DNA from 4 places in the Bacillus sp. GM2 genome. Region 1 is predicted to be linked to each of the others. Evidence: riboswitches for the same ligand, from Rfam matches in the RefSeq annotation. Region 1 holds a riboswitch; each other region holds the start of a gene.
The links. Region 1 has a riboswitch for S-adenosylmethionine ahead of ACVC9U_RS20530 (5-methyltetrahydropteroyltriglutamate--homocysteine S-methyltransferase). Riboswitches for the same ligand answer to the same signal wherever they lie in the genome.
Positions count from the first base shown of each region.

Region 2: it holds a riboswitch for S-adenosylmethionine, as region 1 does, so the genes downstream of both, ACVC9U_RS12550 (methionine biosynthesis PLP-dependent protein) here and ACVC9U_RS20530 (5-methyltetrahydropteroyltriglutamate--homocysteine S-methyltransferase) in region 1, are expected to answer to the same signal.
Region 3: it holds a riboswitch for S-adenosylmethionine, as region 1 does, so the genes downstream of both, ACVC9U_RS13040 (bifunctional homocysteine S-methyltransferase/methylenetetrahydrofolate reductase) here and ACVC9U_RS20530 (5-methyltetrahydropteroyltriglutamate--homocysteine S-methyltransferase) in region 1, are expected to answer to the same signal.
Region 4: it holds a riboswitch for S-adenosylmethionine, as region 1 does, so the genes downstream of both, metN (methionine ABC transporter ATP-binding protein MetN) here and ACVC9U_RS20530 (5-methyltetrahydropteroyltriglutamate--homocysteine S-methyltransferase) in region 1, are expected to answer to the same signal.

Region 1 covers NZ_JBRKSZ010000008.1:1,160,610-1,165,138, reverse strand. The annotation lists gene ACVC9U_RS20545 (LacI family DNA-binding transcriptional regulator) at 1-753, shown strand, start outside; gene ACVC9U_RS20540 (chorismate--pyruvate lyase family protein) at 942-1,472, shown strand; gene ACVC9U_RS20535 (DUF3298 and DUF4163 domain-containing protein) at 1,571-2,254, opposite strand; SAM riboswitch class I at 2,930-3,039, shown strand; gene ACVC9U_RS20530 (5-methyltetrahydropteroyltriglutamate--homocysteine S-methyltransferase) at 3,113-4,243, shown strand; gene ACVC9U_RS20525 (glycosyltransferase family 39 protein) at 4,384-4,529, shown strand, end outside.
Region 2 covers NZ_JBRKSZ010000007.1:2,266,192-2,270,720, reverse strand. The annotation lists gene ACVC9U_RS12565 (esterase family protein) at 1-362, opposite strand, end outside; gene ACVC9U_RS12560 (DinB family protein) at 879-1,367, opposite strand; gene ACVC9U_RS12555 (helix-turn-helix transcriptional regulator) at 1,448-2,395, opposite strand; SAM riboswitch class I at 2,523-2,639, shown strand; gene ACVC9U_RS12550 (methionine biosynthesis PLP-dependent protein) at 2,705-3,829, shown strand; gene metC (cystathionine beta-lyase) at 3,819-4,529, shown strand, end outside.
Region 3 covers NZ_JBRKSZ010000007.1:2,350,278-2,354,806, reverse strand. The annotation lists gene metH (methionine synthase) at 1-1,083, opposite strand, end outside; gene ACVC9U_RS13040 (bifunctional homocysteine S-methyltransferase/methylenetetrahydrofolate reductase) at 1,076-2,905, opposite strand; SAM riboswitch class I at 2,985-3,096, opposite strand; gene ACVC9U_RS13035 (YajQ family cyclic di-GMP-binding protein) at 3,174-3,665, opposite strand; partial or broken gene ACVC9U_RS13030 (CvfB family protein) at 3,807-4,529, shown strand, end outside.
Region 4 covers NZ_JBRKSZ010000007.1:182,802-187,330, forward strand. The annotation lists gene ACVC9U_RS01695 (arsenate reductase family protein) at 1-320, shown strand, start outside; gene gcvH (glycine cleavage system protein GcvH) at 382-765, shown strand; gene ACVC9U_RS01705 (YusG family protein) at 826-1,062, shown strand; gene ACVC9U_RS01710 (toprim domain-containing protein) at 1,124-1,468, shown strand; gene ACVC9U_RS01715 (thioredoxin family protein) at 1,494-1,802, shown strand; gene ACVC9U_RS01720 (SCP2 sterol-binding domain-containing protein) at 1,924-2,271, shown strand; SAM riboswitch class I at 2,455-2,562, shown strand; gene metN (methionine ABC transporter ATP-binding protein MetN) at 2,679-3,704, shown strand; gene ACVC9U_RS01730 (methionine ABC transporter permease) at 3,697-4,365, shown strand; gene metQ (methionine ABC transporter substrate-binding lipoprotein MetQ) at 4,379-4,529, shown strand, end outside.

The sequences.
Region 1 (4,529 bases):
TTCGGCGAACTGGCCTTTCATATTGAGAGCATCTGTGCTGCCATGGGCTACAAACTGCTGCTTTGCAACAGCTTGAACCGCAAAGACAAAGAAGAAAAATACTTGGAAATGCTGATGCGAAATCAAGTGGACGGCGTCATCGCCGTGACTTACAACAGGGGAATTTTAAATTATCATCGGCAAAACCTGCCGATTGTCGCCATCGACCATTACTTATCGGAAACGATTCCCGTCATCGGCTCCGATAACTATGCCGGAGGAAGAAAAGCGACAGAACTGTTAATTGCAAAAGGCTGCCGGCACATCATCCATATCAACGGACCAATTGAGCTGAAAACACCGGCAAACCTTAGAAGAAAAGCATATGAAGATGTGATGCGACAACACGGGAGACAGCCGATTACATATGAAGTTCCCTTTCATCAAAATTACCGGGAAATCATCTCAAAACTGTTTGATGAACAGCCTGCAGCTGACGGCATTTTTGCCAGTGATGACCTCATGGCCGCTACAGTCATCACCGAAGCAAAAAAACGCAAAAAAGACATTCCGGGGCAATTAAAGGTGATCGGCTACGATGGAACGGAAACAGTTCAGTCCATCCTCCCGGAATTGACAACCATCCAGCAGCCGATTGAACTCATTTCCAAGACGGCCATCGAGATTTTGTCCAAAGCCATTGAAGGCGAATTCGATGACTTGCCGCTGGAAACCTATTTGCCCGTACAGCTTTTAGAAGGAGAGACGACTTAAATTAATGGCACAAAAAAAGGAGACTTTGACGTCTCCTTTTTCCATATATCTATTCAATTTTAAAAAAGATAAATTTTACATTACTAACCTAAATTTTAACTTATTTTTCTAGACAAACTCACCTCCACATGATAAATTTAAAGACAAGTTTTCAAAAAATTCTAATTTTGGTACGGAGGTGCCTTTCATTGAGCGTAAGCCACTTTTTTCCTGAAACTGTTGTTGCTCTTGTAAAAGACATGTTAACCAAAACCGATGGTTCAACAACCAAAGAGATTGAAACGCTGATCGGCGGCAAAGCCGAAATCGAAGTTTTTCAGCAAAAGAATATTGATTATGACAAACTGTCACCTGAAGAAGCGAGACTGTTTCAACGCGATGATGACATCTTGTTTAGAACCTCCTCTTTGAAATCAGGCGCTGATTATTTATCTTATAATTATGTCTATGTCAAAACAAACTTACTGCCGCCCGCTATCAAACAAGATTTGCAGGAAGAAAGACTTCCCATCGGGAAAATCATTGCAGAACTGGAGTCAAGGCGTGAAATTTTCAGCACGGGCGACTGCCAGGGAAAACATTTCACACACCTTGTACCTGTTTCGGCAGACCGGACATATGCTTTTAAAAAATATCAGATCATCAGCGGCCGACAGTGCATGTTCTATGTCTGCGAGCTGTTCGATTTAGAAAAAATCTGCGAACTGACGCCGGGCTGAATCATGCCCGTCAGCTGCCGCTTTATGAAAGAGCTTCCAAAACCTCCCCAATCCTTCTTCCCTCAAAACAAAAACCCCTGCGAAACAGGGGCTGTTATTTATTGATACACCGTTTTCGGAACGGCAACGACCGGATTTCCGGCAGCATAAGGGGCTACATCGTATTGCTGGAAGACGATCGCAATGCCGTCTTTTGTGTAATAAAAAGCCGTGTTTTTACCAAGGACGATGTCTTTCTTCTTCACATCCGGGAAGAAAATGTCGCTGTGTTTTTGAATATAGTTGTAAATGTATGTTTTTGTCTTATCCATTTTCGATTTTGTATTTAGGATGTCTGATAAATACACCCGTTTTTTAGAGGCAAGGTCATAGTTGAAAGAGCGGACTGCCGTATTTCCGTGCGCTCCGCCGGAGTAGACGTAATTACTTGTCAGGATGCTCAGCTTTTGGCCGGTCCGGTATTTCACTTCAAAGGACGTTTGGTAATCGGTTTGGTATCCGTGCTGTTGACCGTCTTTCTTGTTTTTTACATAATCTTTGTAGGACTGCTCAATATAACGTTTAAAATCTTTGTTGATCTTATTTTGGAGAGATTTGGTGCTTACATTTGAAACCTGCGGGTATTTCAAAGCCTTAACGTTTTTGTAAGTATGGCTCGTGACCGTCGGCTTTTTTTCATTTGCCGCGTATGCAGAAGGAAGTGCGGCCGCACTGTACAGCGCAAAAAACAATATCCCTGTCATCAACATACCTAACGCTTTAAACACTGTTTTTATGTTCATAAGAACCCTCCTTAATCTTTCATTGTTTATCATACCCACTTTGAAATCAGGTACACATGATAGACCGGTGAACTCGATAAAAAGTTTCAGTTTTTGAAAAATATTCTAATTCAATGCGATTCACATGTATTTTAGAGATTTGGAGTCAGACGATCGACAGCTCCAATATGAAGCATATCAACACATCCTGTCCTTAACCGAAAAAGAAGTCGATTGGGCCTATTAAGTATGGGATCAATTAATAAAAGATCTTGATGGTAAAGACAATCATAAAGCGCAATTTCTCTATCATTGAGCATTAGTGACCCGGAAAACAGAATGCTAAGTGACGTATAAAATTTGGAGAGTCGGATTGGCAGGGGATCAACAGCGGAAAATAGTCGTCAAACACCTCGTTGATTGTTTTAACGGCTGCCTTTACGAAAAAAATTACACGCTGATTCGATTTGATATGATCTAAAGCCTTAGACACTTATACGATCCTTGAAGGATGACGATATCAAAAGCACTGCCGCCGGTTTAATCGCAGAAGAAGAGATTGAAAAATATCAAAAAAAGTACAAAACCGTCTGGAAAAATACTCGAATAAATTAAAAATGCTCTTTTATTAACCATTGACATTTTTATAAAAAGTATTAATATTAAAATTATTAAAAAAATCGCATAAAAAGGTTTTCCTTATCAAGAGTGGTGGAGGGACTGGCCCTGTGAAACCCGGCAACCGCTGTCTATGACAGAATGGTGCTAAATCCTTAAGAGCATGTTCGTGCTCTTGAAGATAAGGAGGAGATTGAATATATCAAGCTCTTCCTTATCGGGAAGGGCTTTTTTATGTCTATAAAGAAAGAGGGATGAAGCATGACACAATCAACTGATGTACTGAAGCAAACGCCTGGAAGAAAAATCGGACCGTACAGAGCTGATCAGGTGGGAAGCCTTTTAAGGTCTGAGCCCGTAAAAAAAGCGCGTATTCAAAAAGCGAACGGTGAAATTAGCGCTGAGCAACTGCGCGAAGTCGAAAACGAAGAGATTAAGCGCATTGTCGAAAAGCAAAAAGAAATTGGCCTTAAAGCCGTTACTGACGGGGAATTCCGCAGGTCATGGTGGCATTTCGATTTTCTTGAAGGACTTGATGGCGTAGAAGGATACACAGCGGACAAGGGCATTCAATTTCATAATGTTGAAACGAAGCCGCGAGGTATCAAAGTAACAAGCAAAGTCGATTTTACAAACCATCCGATGCTGGAAGATTATCAATTTCTTCATGATATTGCGGGCACACATACGCCGAAAATGACGATTCCGAGCCCGAATATGCTGTTTTTCAGAGGAAAACTTGGAGAAAGCCCGTACAAGGATCTGGATGAGTTCCATCACGATGTCGCGCAGGCTTACAAAAAAGCGATCCGCGCATTTTACGACGCCGGCTGCCGCTATTTGCAGCTGGATGATACGGCCTGGTCGGTATTTTTCTCAGACAAAGGACATGAGCAGATCAAAGCATTCGGCCGCCAGCCTGATGAACTGCGCCAGTCTTTCGCCAACACGATTAATGAAGCAGTTGAAGGACGCCCGGACGATTTGACGGTCACCATGCACATCTGCCGCGGCAACTTCCAATCAACATGGGTGGCGGAAGGCGGCTACGATGCGGCTGCTGAAACGATTTTCGACGGACTCAATTTAGACGGACTTTTCCTTGAATTTGATGACGAGCGCTCCGGCGGCTTCGAACCGCTTCGCTATGTCAAACGGAAAGACTTGCAGGTCGTCCTCGGCCTCATCACATCCAAATTCGGTGAGCTTGAAAACCCGGATGCCATTAAGCGGCGCATCGAAGAGGCTTCCCGCTACGTCGACCTGAACCAGTTGTGCCTAAGCCCGCAGTGCGGCTTTGCCTCCACAGAAGAAGGCAACCTCCTGACGGAAGAGCAGCAATGGGAAAAACTGCGCCATGTCGTCGAGATCGCTGAAGACGTATGGAAATAACATCTCATATTTGAGACATGCCTAATGACGGCATGTCTCTTTTTTTTTGCCCCTTTATACAATTTAAAATTCCTTCTTGATTTGTTCATAGTTTGATCATATTTGGCTTCTATAATGCTCTTTAGTGAGGTGATCGAACAATGATTAAAAAAAGGAAAATCGATATATTCCTGGTCTTCATTCTTGTATTATCCGCAGCATTAAACTTGTACGGCATCTGGAATAGTGACACAGACAACGCCTACTATACGGCGGCCGTCGAAAGTATGACCCAAAGCTTTCATAA
Region 2 (4,529 bases), on a different contig from region 1:
GATCCGACTTGATATGTCGGATACTCTCTGTCGGTGAAAGGGACGAGTTCATTTGCCAAAAAACGTTTATACGCTTCGAATTTTGACCCTTCCGGATGGTATGTAAGCCTTCTTTCCTGTACGTTTTTGTACGGAATGCCGATGATGATGCTTCTTTCGATTTCACCGTTCGCCAACAGTTCTTCAACCTGTCTGCTGATGCGCCCGAGCCGGAAATAGTCATGTCCATCCTGTGCGATGATCACATGATATTTGTAAAGCGGCGAGAAGGAGGACGGCAAATAGACGAGAAGCTCCATTTCCTCGCCGAGCTCTTCCGAAAAAAGCTTTTTCTCCTGAATGACTCCTGTTTTCATAGCCAAGGTGAATTCCTCCAGAAATAATGTTTGTGAACGTTTCCATTCATTGTAACACGAAATTCTCTTGTGAAAGAAGCGAAAAGGGCTGCCGAACTGTTCGGCAGCCGTGATTTTTTATGATCGTTTTTTTTCGTACCAAGGCATTGTCGGTCTATCGGAGGGTATCCGTATCGCTCACGGTACCTTTTTCTTTCCGCTGTGAAATCCCGCCGGCTTTTGCCGCTTTCGGGATTGTTGGTTATAATGGACGATGCATCGCAGCGCATCTTCGGCACAAGGTCTTCCCAGCAGCCTTTCAATTTTACGAGGCGGATGATCAAATTCATGCTTGATGTCGCCTGAAGGAATGACAGCCTAAGTCAACGGCGCACTGCACCATTTTCGGTCCGATGAAAGGTACCGTTTGAAACCGGGCGGGCGCTTTGATGTATGCGGCGCTTTTCAAAGACGAAGCGAGCGATGTGCAAGGAAGGACAGATCACATATGCCGCGTTTCTTTTTTTTATCAGATGCCCCCTTTTATAGATACAGGTCGAACATGTTGACGTCATAGCCGAGCTGTTTTAAATAATTAAACAGCTGGGCTCTGTGATGGAAGATGTGGGTGAGCGTTTCCGTCAGCCAGCGGCTTTGGGTCATCCCTTCATCGAGGTAAAACGGCTTTGTTTTTTTTGTCAAAAAATCCTCGTCGGAGAGGGAAGTCATATACGTTTGAAAAGCGTCGAATCCTTTCTGCATAGCTGCAGCCATTTGGTCAGCCGACTGCAAAGCACCATATTTCTTTTCAATCCGGGCGATGACGTCCTCTTCCTTTTCTTGCATGATGGCCAAGTCGGCTTCTGGGATGGCCGTCAGATGGCTTGCCAGTTCTTTCAGGCTTCGCATGCGGTCGGCGGGCCGGTAAGACCAGTCAGATTCCTTCACTTTTTTCAGAAGATGACACGTGGAGCGGATGCCCGTCTCCATCTCGTGGAACAAATCGCTCCGCAGGGCTTGAACTTGATTCATTTGCTTCATCCTTTCCATTTGGCATTATTCTAAAAGTATCACCTAATCCTGACAGGCTTTGTCACGATTCTAAAAAAAAGTCAGTCGTACCTTGCTAAAATGTCAGAAGCCTTTCGTTTCAGCTGAAGCTTGATTTCCGCGGGTTCTTTGACAGTTGCCTCAGTGCCGAGGTTCCACAAAAGTTCCCCGAAATACTCAAGTTCTGGTCTGGGGAGGTTTGCATCGATCGCCCCCGTCCCGTCATCCCGCATGGTGAGGATCTTGAATAAGTCCACATCAGCCGCAGCCCGCCTGGCTCCTCTGCGTGTCAGTTCCGCTTGCAGCCGCACCGGTTCAGAGCACTCGCTCTCCGAATGTTTGATCCAGCTGAGAACCGATCGATAGGGAAGCTGGCGGGCCAGCGGGCTGGCCGCTTTTTCCGCCCGAAGGATGCGGTCGGCGCGGAACAGTCTGAACGCCTGCCTTTTAAAGCAATAGGCCGGACAGTACCAGAAGCCGTTCCAGCTGAACAAGCCGATGGGCTGGATGGATCTCTCCGCGCAATCGTCTGTTCCGTCATAAACGACCGTCAAAACGGATTGATTGATGGCTGCATCAAGAAGCGTTTCTAAATGTTCGGCGGCTTTTGGACGATGCGGATTCCAGAACACGATTCTGTCTTTCATCGCATCAATCCGCTCCTGTGTTTCCACGGGAAGGTGGCGGTAGAACTTTTTTAAAACCATCCGCGTTTCCACATCAAAGGGAAGCGATCCGAAAAACTGCAGAGATTGATACGCGAAAAACATAGCCGCCGCCTCTGATTGTGTAAAAAAGAGCGGCGGAAGCACAGGTTCATTCAGCAAATAATAGCCTCCGTTCGCGCCTGTTTCAGAATAGATCGGGACGCCGAGCGCGCTCAGCTCGTCCAGATCGCGGAGAATCGTGCGGTAGGAAACCCCGAATTCTGCTGCGAGCTCCCCGGCCGTAAATTTTCGTTTTGTATGAACGGTCATCATCAATTCGATTAATCGCTCTGTTTTTGGCATCTGATTCCTCCGGTTCCGTCGTTTGGTTTCATCATACCATGTTCAATATGAGGAAAGATTTAAAAATGACCCTTGAAAAATGTCTTGACTTAGGTTAAAGTAAAGAACAATCAGAAAATTGAAGAGATTCTTATCATGAGAGGTGGAGGGACTGGCCCTTTGAAACCTCAGCAACCGGTCTGCACTGACGATGTCAGTGTACCAAGGTGCTAAATCCAGCAAGCAGATGCTTGGAAGATAAGAAGAAGCGCATAATCCCCCTTCTTCTTATGAAGAAGGGGTTTTTTATTTTTAAAAGGATGGTGTCATATGACTGAACATGTACAAACAACGCTGGCGCAAATCGGCAACCGCAGTGATGAAATAACGGGAACTGTCAATCCTCCCGTTTATTTCTCTTCTGCGTACAGGCACAAAGGGATCGGGGAATCCACAGGGTTTGATTACATTCGCACAAAAAATCCGACAAGACAGCTTGTTGAAGATGCAATCGCGAAACTCGAAGGGGGAACGCGCGGCTTTGCGTTCAGTTCCGGTATGGCTGCCATTCAGACGATCATGGCTCTGTTTCAAAGCGGGGATGAGCTCATCGTTTCGTCCGATTTATATGGGGGAACGTACCGCCTTTTTGAAAACGAATGGAAGAAATACGGACTTCGCTTTTTCTACGACGATTTTTCAGACGAAGACTGTATCAAGTCGAAAATCACGAACAATACAAAGGCACTGTTTGTAGAAACGCCGACAAATCCGCTCATGCAGGAAGCTGATATTCAAAAAATCGCGCAAATCGCCAAAGAGCACGACTTGCTGCTCATTGTTGACAATACGTTCTATACACCGGTTCTGCAAAAGCCGATTGAGCTCGGCGCTGATCTTGTCATTCACAGCGCGACGAAGTATTTGGGCGGTCATAACGATCTTTTGGCGGGGCTTGTCGTTGCAAAAGGCGAAGAGCTGTCTGAGGAAATGTTCCAGCACCAAAACGCCATCGGCGCGGTTTTATCGCCGTTCGATTCATGGCTCTTAATGAGAGGGATGAAGACGCTCGCTCTCAGGATGAGACAGCATCAGGAAAACGCGCGGGAACTTGCGGCCTTTTTGGAAGAGCAGGAGGAAATTGCCGATGTTCTTTATCCGGGAAAAGGCGGCATGCTGTCATTCCGCGTTCAAAAAGAAGAATGGGTTAATCCGTTGCTGAAAAATCTCAAGACGATCTGTTTCGCCGAAAGCCTCGGCGGAGTCGAAAGCTTCATCACCTATCCGGCGACACAGACCCATATGGATATCCCGGAAGACATCCGAATTGCAAACGGCGTCTGCAACAGACTTCTGCGCTTTTCAGTCGGAATCGAACACGTCTCCGATTTAAAGCAGGATCTAAAAGCTGCGCTGGAAAAAGTAAAAGGGGAGGCGGTTCCGCATGAGTCATGAAAACTGGACGCTTGAAACACGGCTTGTTCATAACCAAAATAAAACGGACGGAGCAACCGGAGCCGTCAGCGTGCCGATCCAGCACGCCTCAACCTTTCATCAAGGCTCTTTTGACAAATTCGGCGAATATGACTACAGCCGGTCAGGAACACCGACAAGAACGGCGCTTGAAGACACGATAGCCGAGCTTGAGGGAGGGACGAGGGGATTTGCTTTTTCATCCGGAATGGCCGCGATTTCCACCGCCTTTCTGCTTTTGTCAAAGGGCGATCACGTGCTTGTCACAAAAGATGTGTACGGCGGCACTTACCGGATGATTACGGAAGTGCTGAGCCGCTTCGGGATTGAACATACTTTCGTCGATATGACGGATTTAAATGAAATTGCTTTAAACATAAGGGAAAATACAAAAGTCATCTACCTTGAAACACCGTCAAATCCGACGCTCGGCATTACGGATATCAGAGGCGTCGTCAAGCTTGCCAAGGCGCACGGCTGTCTGACGTTTCTTGACAACACGTTTATGACCCCGGCGCTGCAGCGGCCGCTCGAGCTCGGCGTCGATGTTGTGCTACACAGCGCGACGAAGTTTTTAAGCGGACACAGCGACGTATTATCAGGCCTTGCCGTCGTGAAAGACAAAAAACTCGGGGAAGAACTTTATAAACTGCAAAATTCGTTCGGCGCTGTTCTCGGCGTC
Region 3 (4,529 bases), on a different contig from region 1:
TGCTTCCTCAAATTTCTGTTCGGCGATCAGCCGCTTGAATTTTCTCGATCCGATGACATTTGTCCGCTCCCCGACAAAAAGGGGACGCATCGTTTCTTCATAAATTAGTCCGTCGATCCCTGAGACGGTGTGCGGCTTTTTTTCCGAAGGGACCGTCCTCGGCGGCAGCGAGGCTACTTCATCGGCCAAAGCTTCAATATGGGCGGGCGTCGTTCCGCAGCAGCCGCCGACAATGTTCAGCCAGCCTTCTTCTGCAAACGCCTTGATTTTTTTCGCCAGCGATTGCGGTGATTCATGGTATTGTCCCTCCTCATCGGGGAGGCCGGCATTCGGATAGCAGCTGACGGCCGTCCTCGCAAGGGAAGAAAGGGTTCTGATGTGATCTGTCATAAATTCCGGGCCCGTCGCGCAATTTAAACCGACGCTGACCGGCTTCATATGCTCGAGTGAGATATAGAACGATTCGATATCCTGGCCGGCCAGTGTCGTGCCCATCGGTTCGATCGTGCCTGATACCATGAGGGGAAGGGTTTTTTCGGTTTTTTCAAAGGCTTGTCTGATGCCGATAAAGCCCGCTTTAACGTTCAGCATATCCTGGCTCGTTTCGAGCAGCAAGAGGTCGGCTCCCCCTGTGATCAGCGCTCTTGCCTGTTCCTCATAGTTATCGATCAGCTCGTCAAAGGTCGTGCCGCCGGTGACGGAAAGGGTTTTTGTCGTCGGACCCATCGCGCCGGCGACAAACCTTGGCCATTCAGGTGTTGAAAACTTTTCGGCAGCCGCTTTGGCGAGTTTGACTGAAGCGAGGTTGACTTCATAGGCGCGCTGCCCGAGGTCGTACTCGTCCAGAACAAGCCGGGTGGCTCCGAATGTATTGGTTTCGATGATATCGGCTTTAGCGGCCAGATAGGCTTCGTGGATGCTCTGAATGATATGGGGTGCCGTGATGCTTAGAAATTCATTGCACCCTTCATAGGCCTCGCCGCCGAAGTCAGCGGCGGACAAACCGGCATTCTGGATCATCGTTCCCATCGCACCGTCAAGGACGAGGATTTTTTTCTTCAGCTGGTCATTGATGTTAGACATTTGTTTTCTCCTTTTCTTTCTGGTGGATATATGCCGTCAGCTCGACGGTTAAATCAGACCGCAAAAACGGTGTGATCAGATAAATGCCGTTGAACAGGTCGCACGCCGCATCAAGCAGGGAGCGGGCGATCGCGAGCCCTTCCTCGGCCTGTTTTTGTTTGTCATTTCCAGCCAGCGCCATCTTTTCGCGGATTGAATCGGACAGCTTGATACCGGGGATTTCGTTGTGGATGAATTCCGCGTTGCGGCTGCTGGTCAGCGGCATGACGCCGATATAGATCGGTGTTTCAAGATGCTTTGTTTCCTCGTGGATTTTGATGAGCTGCTCCTCTGAATAGACAGGCTGGGAAATGAAATAGTCTGCGCCGCAGGCGATTTTTTTCTCAAGCCGTTTCACCGCTTTGTCAATGTGTCTGACATTCGGATTGAAGGCGGCCGCCACTGAGAAATTTGTTTTCTTGCCGAGCGGTTTACCCGAATATGACAAGCCTTCGTTAAACTGTTTGATCAGGCTAATCAAATCGAACGATGTCAGGTCATAGACGGAAGTCGCTCCCGGAAAGTCGCCGATTTTCGACGGATCGCCGGTAATCGCCAGCACGTCTGACAGCCCGAGTGTATCGAGCCCCATTAGATGGGACTGCAGGCCGATCAGGTTGCGGTCTCTGCATGTGATATGGATCAGCGACCTCATATCGAGGCGCTGTTTTAAGAGCGCGCCGCAGGCGACATTGCTGATCCTCGGTGTGGCAAGCGAGTTGTCCGCCAATGTCAGTGCATCGATTCCGGCTGATTGAAGTTCCTCAGCGGCGTGCAAAAATTTATCAAAGTTTAATTGTTTTGGAGGATCGAGCTCGACGATAATGGACCGTTTCTGCTTGGCCAGATCGTCAAGAACGGGCTCTGTCCTTTCATTTTGAACGGCAAGCGCCGCTTTCTTTCTAATTTTCACGCGCTTTTCGGTGACTGGAGGAAGCCCTTTGACCGCCTCAGCCATCGCCCTGATGTGGTTCGGCGTCGTTCCGCAGCAGCCGCCGATGATCCGTGCGCCTTGATTGCGGAATTCCTCCGCGCTTTCCCTGAAATATTCATCATCCGTCTCATAAACAAGCCTGCCTTCGACAAGGGACGGGAGGCTGCTGTTCGGATAGACGGAAAGATAGGCGTCTTCTAAAAGCGGGACTTCTTCAAGCGCTCTGATCATATGATAAGGGCCGAGGCGGCAGTTGATGCCAACGACGTCTGCGCCGAGGGATGCCAGCTGCTTCAGGCCGTTCGCAAGCGGGGTCCCGTCCTGAAGAACGCCTTCTTCGTGCATTGAGACATTCAAAATGACCGGCAGCTCGGTTTCCTTTCTGGCAATCTTTAAAACTTCGCGCGCTTCTTCTAAATCGTAATAGGTTTCGAGCAGAAGTCCATCCGGCTGCTCATTTAACAGAAGATAGAGCTGTTCGCGGAAGCTTCTTTTAATGTCCTCGAGAGAATACGAGTTTTTGTTGAACGTCCGGATTCCGCCGAGCGTACCGAGAACATAAGCAGAACCGGCGGCGGAGCGGGCGAGACGGACCGCTTTTTCGTTGATTTGTTTTGTTTCGTCTTCGAGTCCGTATCTGGACAGCTTGATGAAGTTTGCGCCGTACGTATTCGTTTGAATGATATCGGCGCCGGCCTGTACATACGCTTCGTGGACGCGTCTCACTTCTTCGGGCTTGGAGATGTTCAGTTCCTCAAAACACCTGTCGATCCCGTAGGAATACAGAAGTGTGCCCATTGCGCCGTCCGCAATTAACGTTTTGCTTTTTATATCCTCCAAAAAACCCATCGTTTTCCCCCTTAAGCATTTTTGATAAACAAAAAAGTCTTCTGTGAAGCAGAAGACTTTTCATCGACATTTGTCCGTCTTCTTATCTTCCAAGCAGACTGCTTGCTGGATTTAGCACCTTGGTCATGAATATTCATTCACCGGTTGCTGAGGCTTCATCGGGCCAGTCCCTCTGCCTCTCTTGATAAGAACAGCTATTCAGTTTCTATTGATTACTTTTACTCAATTTACCGAAAATCGGAGGAATAATCAACAGTAAATTAAGAATTTATCGAAAATTTATAAATTGAACATCAATCGGCAGGTCGGCTTCTCTCACCATCGCAATGATTTGCTGAAGGTCGTCTTTATTTTTTCCGGTTACGCGGACTTGATCGTCCTGCACTTGCGATTTAACTTTCAGACCCGATTTTTTTATCAGGTTATTGATTTTTTTTGCGTTTTCTTTGTCGATGCCCTGAACTAGTTTTCCGCGCTGTCTGACCGTACCGCCCGAAGCGTTCTCAAGCTTTGAGTATTCGATGTTTTTCGTCGGGACGTTCCGCTTGATCAGTTTGCCGACAAGCACGTCTTTCAGCTGGTTCATTTTAAATTCGTCGTCCGATACAAGAACGAGCTCGTCTCCTTCGAGTGTGATGCTGCTTTTTGACCCTTTGAAATCATAGCGTGTGCCGATTTCCTTAAGAGCGGTCTGGATTGCGTTTTGAACTTCAGGCAGTTCAACCTTTGAGACGATATCAAATGAGCTTTCTTTCGCCATGTGAAAAACCTCCATCCATTTTACTTATGAGTCAATTATAGTAGAATAAGGTGAAACTTCCAATATCGAGCGGTTTGTCTGGCCGCGATCCGGCAATAATTTGAACATTGGAGGAATAATAAGAAAAAGAAAAACAGGCGGATAAGAAAGGAAGAAACAGTATGAAACCAGGACAGCAGCTAACATTGAAAATAGATCATAAAGCCGATTACGGTTACTTTTTGACGGACGGCGAAACGGCGGTCCTTCTGCATCAGAGCGAGATCACCGAGGATATTGAAGACAGAGAGGAGGTCGATGTCTTTTTATATGTCGATCATGAAGATCGCCTGGCAGCTACGATGAGAAAGCCGATCATCAGCGCTGAACAGTACGGCTGGGTGGAAGTCGTTGATGCCGTCAGCGGCATGGGGGTTTTCGTCGATGTCGGGCTCTCCAAGGACGCCCTCGTTGCGACAGAGCATCTCCCGCCGTATGAATCAGTATGGCCGCAAAAAGGGGACAGGCTGTACTGTATGCTGAAAATCACGGGGCACGGAAGGATGTTTGCCAAACCGGCGCCGGAGGATAAGATCAGCGAGCTGTTTACTGAAGCTTCACCCGGTTTGATGAATAAAGAGCTCACCGGGACGATCTACCGCTTGATCGCATCAGGCTCTTTTATGATTTCCGAAACCGGCATCAGAGGCTTTATCCATTCTTCTGAGCGAAAGGAAGAGCCGAGGCTCGGCGAAAAGCTGACCGCAAGGGTGATCAAAGTAAAAGAAGACGGTTCTGTTAATCTGTCGCTTCTGCCAAGAAAGCAGGATGCCTTGTCGGTTGATGCAGAACAAATTTTGACTTATATGAGAACGAGAAACGGCG
Region 4 (4,529 bases), on a different contig from region 1:
CATGCCGCAAAGCGAAAAAATGGCTTGAAGACCACGGCAAAGAAATCAATGGGATACATATCGCAGAACAGCCGCCAAGCAAGGAAAAACTGAAAGAACTCTACGAGAAAAGCGGGCTTGAATTGAAGAAGTTTTTCAACACGAGCGGCCAAAAATACCGCGAACTCGGTTTAAAAGACAAGCTGCAAAGCATGTCTGAAGATGAGCAGCTGGAACTGCTGGCTTCGGACGGTATGCTGATCAAACGCCCGATTACGACAGACGGCAGTAAAGTAACGGTCGGTTTTAAAGAAGATCAGTTTAAGACATACTGGTTATAACACATCAAAATATGATATCTTCAATGTAGGATCGATTAAAACACTTTATGGAGGGGTTAGCATGAGCACACCGAAAGAGTTGCGTTATTCAGAAGAACACGAATGGGTGAAAACAGAAGGAGATAAAGTCAGAATCGGCATTACAGACTTCGCCCAATCCGAACTTGGAGACATCGTATTTGTCGAGCTTCCTGAAGTGGGAGACGAAATCAAAGCGGACGAGCCTTTTGGCAGCGTTGAATCCGTAAAGACCGTTTCTGAGCTGTATGCCCCGATCAACGGAAAAGTGGTCGAAGTGAACGAAGATCTGGAAGACAGCCCTGAATTCGTCAACGAGTCTCCGTATGAAAAGGCATGGATGATTATCGTCGAGCCGTCAGATGCTTCTGAAATCGAAAATCTGATGACAGCCGAGCAATATGAGGACATGATAAAAGAAGACTAAGGATTATTCAGGATAGCCATGTGTCGTTTGGATACTCTATATCAAGAGGGGGTGTCCAAATTGACGCTGAAAAAAGAACGTATTGATATTACAGAACATGTGGAAAGCCGATTGAAAAACGGCGGAATGCAGCTGTACCATGAGAATGAGCTGATCGGCCGAATGACCGGCAAGGATCAATACGAGTTGAAATCTGGATATTCATTCCAAGACGAAAGATTTTACAAAACGGCGGATACCGTAAGCGGTCCGGATGCTAAATATGTAGACTGTGATGACCACCAAGGCTGGTGTTAATCGAGTCAGGCGGTGAATATTCACTGCCTTTTTTTACAAGTAAATCATTAAAGGTGATCATATGCCGGAAAATGAAAAAGTCATGATCGTCGAAGGGAAATCAGATAAGCAAAAAGTGAAGCATGTCATCGAAGAGCCCGTGGACATCATTTGCACAAACGGAACGATCAGCCAGGCAAAACTCGATGAATTCGCCGAGACGCTGTTTGATAAAGACGTTTATATCCTGGTGGATGCCGATGAATCAGGGGAAAAGCTCCGCCGTCAGCTGATGAGGGAGCTCCCCCAAGCTTCGCATCTATACATCGATAGGGTATACAAAGAAGTCGCTTCCGCCCCGAGTCAGCATGTTGCAGAAGTATTATTTCGTTCAAACATCCGGGTACATACAAAATATTTATTATAAAACGTATTGAGGTGCGGTTTAACAGATGCAAGAACTTCAAGAAAAAGAGCTGACACGGCTTGAACATGAGACCTGTCTTCTATATGTATACACGCCGTTCTGCGGAACGTGTCAGCTGGCCGGAAGAATGCTGGAGGTCGTTGATGAAATGATGAAGGACATTCCTTTTTATAAAAACAATCTCAATTACTCCCCGTCATTTGCCAAACAGCAGGAAATAGAAAGCGTCCCGTGTTTTATCCTTTACAAAAAAGGGCGAGTCGTCAAAAAAGAATACGCTTTTCACTCCGTTTCCTACTTATATGATACGATTAAACAAAATGTTGTGGATTAAGGGCGGTTTTGACATATTTCTCGGGAAATAACCAGCAAAAACTTGTCGAGCAATTCCTAAAGGAACTCCTGCAGCAGACAGAGAATCTGTAAGTATGACCAATTTACAGGAGGTTATACAGTTGGAGAAAATGGGATTGATAGAAAGAGAGGGCAAGGCTCTTTTTTTAAAACCTCTATTATCTACAACGGCTTTGCTGATTACGTTTCAAGGAGAGAAAGAAGCTTTTACGTTAGCAATCAACGAAAAAGGGGAAATGGAAAAATATTCTCCTGTAGAAAAAGCTCATTTGACCTTTTTTGGAGAGCAAAGCGAGATTATTGACCTTCTTCATGGCGACATTTCATTGCAGCATCTCGTACAGCGCGGCACTGTTAAAGTAAAAGGCTCTTTTAGAGCTTTATTGAAGCTTGAAGCGATTTTATGGCTGACGGACGGCTTCTTTAAAAACAGCGATCTTTATTCATAGACTTTTTAAAAATTCAAAAAATCGGCACATTCCGTGTATTAGTCAGACAGGGACGGGCGTTTACGCTCGTCTCTTTTCGCCGTAGGACGATTGTCTTACGAAAAATAGTTGACAACTATTTTTTCGCATGATATCCTACTTTAAGAATTCCGATCATAATAATCAAAAAATAAATATATGTTTCTCTTATCCAGAGAGGTGGAGGGAAGTGCCCTATGAAACCCGGCAACCATCAACACGTGTTGAAATGGTGCCAATTCACGCGAAGCGTTATGCTTTGAAAGATGAGAGAAAGGCCCAGACTTTTCCAAAGCCTTTCTGCTCATGTGTGCAGAAAGGCTTTTTTCGTTGATTGATCAGGAATTTAGACAACTATGAGAATTGAGCAAGAAAGCAGGTGATGGCTTTTGATAAATCTTCAAAATGTTTCAAAGATTTATCGGTCAAAGCATGGAGATGTCAATGCTGTCCAAGATGTCACCCTTACGATTAAAAAAGGTGAAATCTTCGGAATTATTGGATATAGCGGAGCCGGAAAAAGCTCCTTGATCCGTCTCTTGAACGGACTTGAACAGCCGACTTCAGGCACGGTTGAAGTAGCCGGCAGAAAAATCAGCGAGATCAAAGGGAAGAAGCTGAGGAAAGCAAGGCAGGAAATCAGCGTGATTTTCCAGCATTTCAACCTGTTATGGTCGAGAACGGTGCGCGACAATATTGCGTTTCCGCTGGAGATCGCCGGTGTCAGCAAAGCAAAACGTCTGGAAAGAGTCGCTGAACTGATTAAGCTTGTCGGTCTTGAAGGCAAGGAAAACGCCTACCCTTCACAGCTGAGCGGAGGCCAAAAGCAGCGCGTCGGCATCGCACGGGCGCTCGCAAACAATCCGAAAGTTCTGTTATGCGATGAAGCGACATCAGCGCTTGATCCGCAGACGACTGATTCGATTCTGGGTCTTCTGTCCGATATCAATGAAAGGCTCGGACTGACCATTGTCCTGATCACTCATGAAATGCATGTCATCAGGAAAATCTGCCACAGAGTGGCCGTCATGGAAAACGGAAAGGTCGTAGAAGAAGGCGATGTACTGAACGTCTTCATCAAGCCGAAGGAAGAAATGACAAAGCGCTTTGTTCAGCAGGTAACAGAACCGGTGGAAACAAAGGAAACGCTGAAGCATTTCCTCGAAGAAACGACATCCGGGCGGACGATCAAGCTCACTTTCGTCGGCGAAGCGGCCGAATCGCCGCTGATCACGCAGATCATTCGGAAGTTCGATGTTGAAGTCAACATCCTTCAAGGCAAAATCTCGCAGACTCAGGACGGTGCATACGGTTCATTGTTCATACATGTCGACGGACGTGAAAACGAGGTCAATGACGTGGTCGATTTCATCAAGAGCCGCCAGGTAGAAGCAGAGGTGATCACGAATGTTTGAAAAACTGTTTCCAAACGTAGATATGGAGCAGCTGTGGGAAGCAACGTATGAAACGATATATATGACAGGAATTTCCCTATTGTTTGCTTTTATCATCGGAGTGATTCTCGGTATGCTGCTGTATTTGACTTCAAAAGGAAACATTTGGCAGAATCGGGTCGTGAACGGTGTCATCTCGGCAATCGTCAATGTGTTCAGGTCTATTCCTTTTATCATATTGATTATTTTGCTGCTCGGTTTCACAAAGTTTTTAATGAACACGATCCTGGGACCGAATGCCGCACTTCCGGCTTTGATTATCGCATCCGCTCCCTTCTATGCCCGCCTGGTTGAAATCGCTTTGCGCGAAGTTGATAAGGGCGTGATTGAAGCGGCGAAATCGATGGGAGCCAAAACATCGACGATCATATTTAAAGTGCTCCTGCCCGAATCGATGCCGGCCTTGATCTCTGGCATTACGGTTACGGCGATTGCACTGATCGGTTCGACGGCGATGGCCGGAGCAATCGGGTCAGGCGGACTCGGGAACCTTGCCTATGTAAACGGTTTTCAGATGAACAATCCCGATATTATACTGATCGCCACTATTTTCATCTTAGCTATTGTGTTCATCATCCAGTTTATCGGGGATTTTATAACAAATAAATTAGACAAACGTTAGGGAGGACATCAACATGAAAAAAGGTTTATTAACAGCTTTATTCATCATTTTTGCAGGCGTTTTGGCCGCTTGCGGATCTTCCAGCAGCGAAGGGGATAAAGACAGCAAAGTCATCACAGTCGGAGCGACGCCGACGCCTCACGCTGAAATCCTTGAAGAAGCAA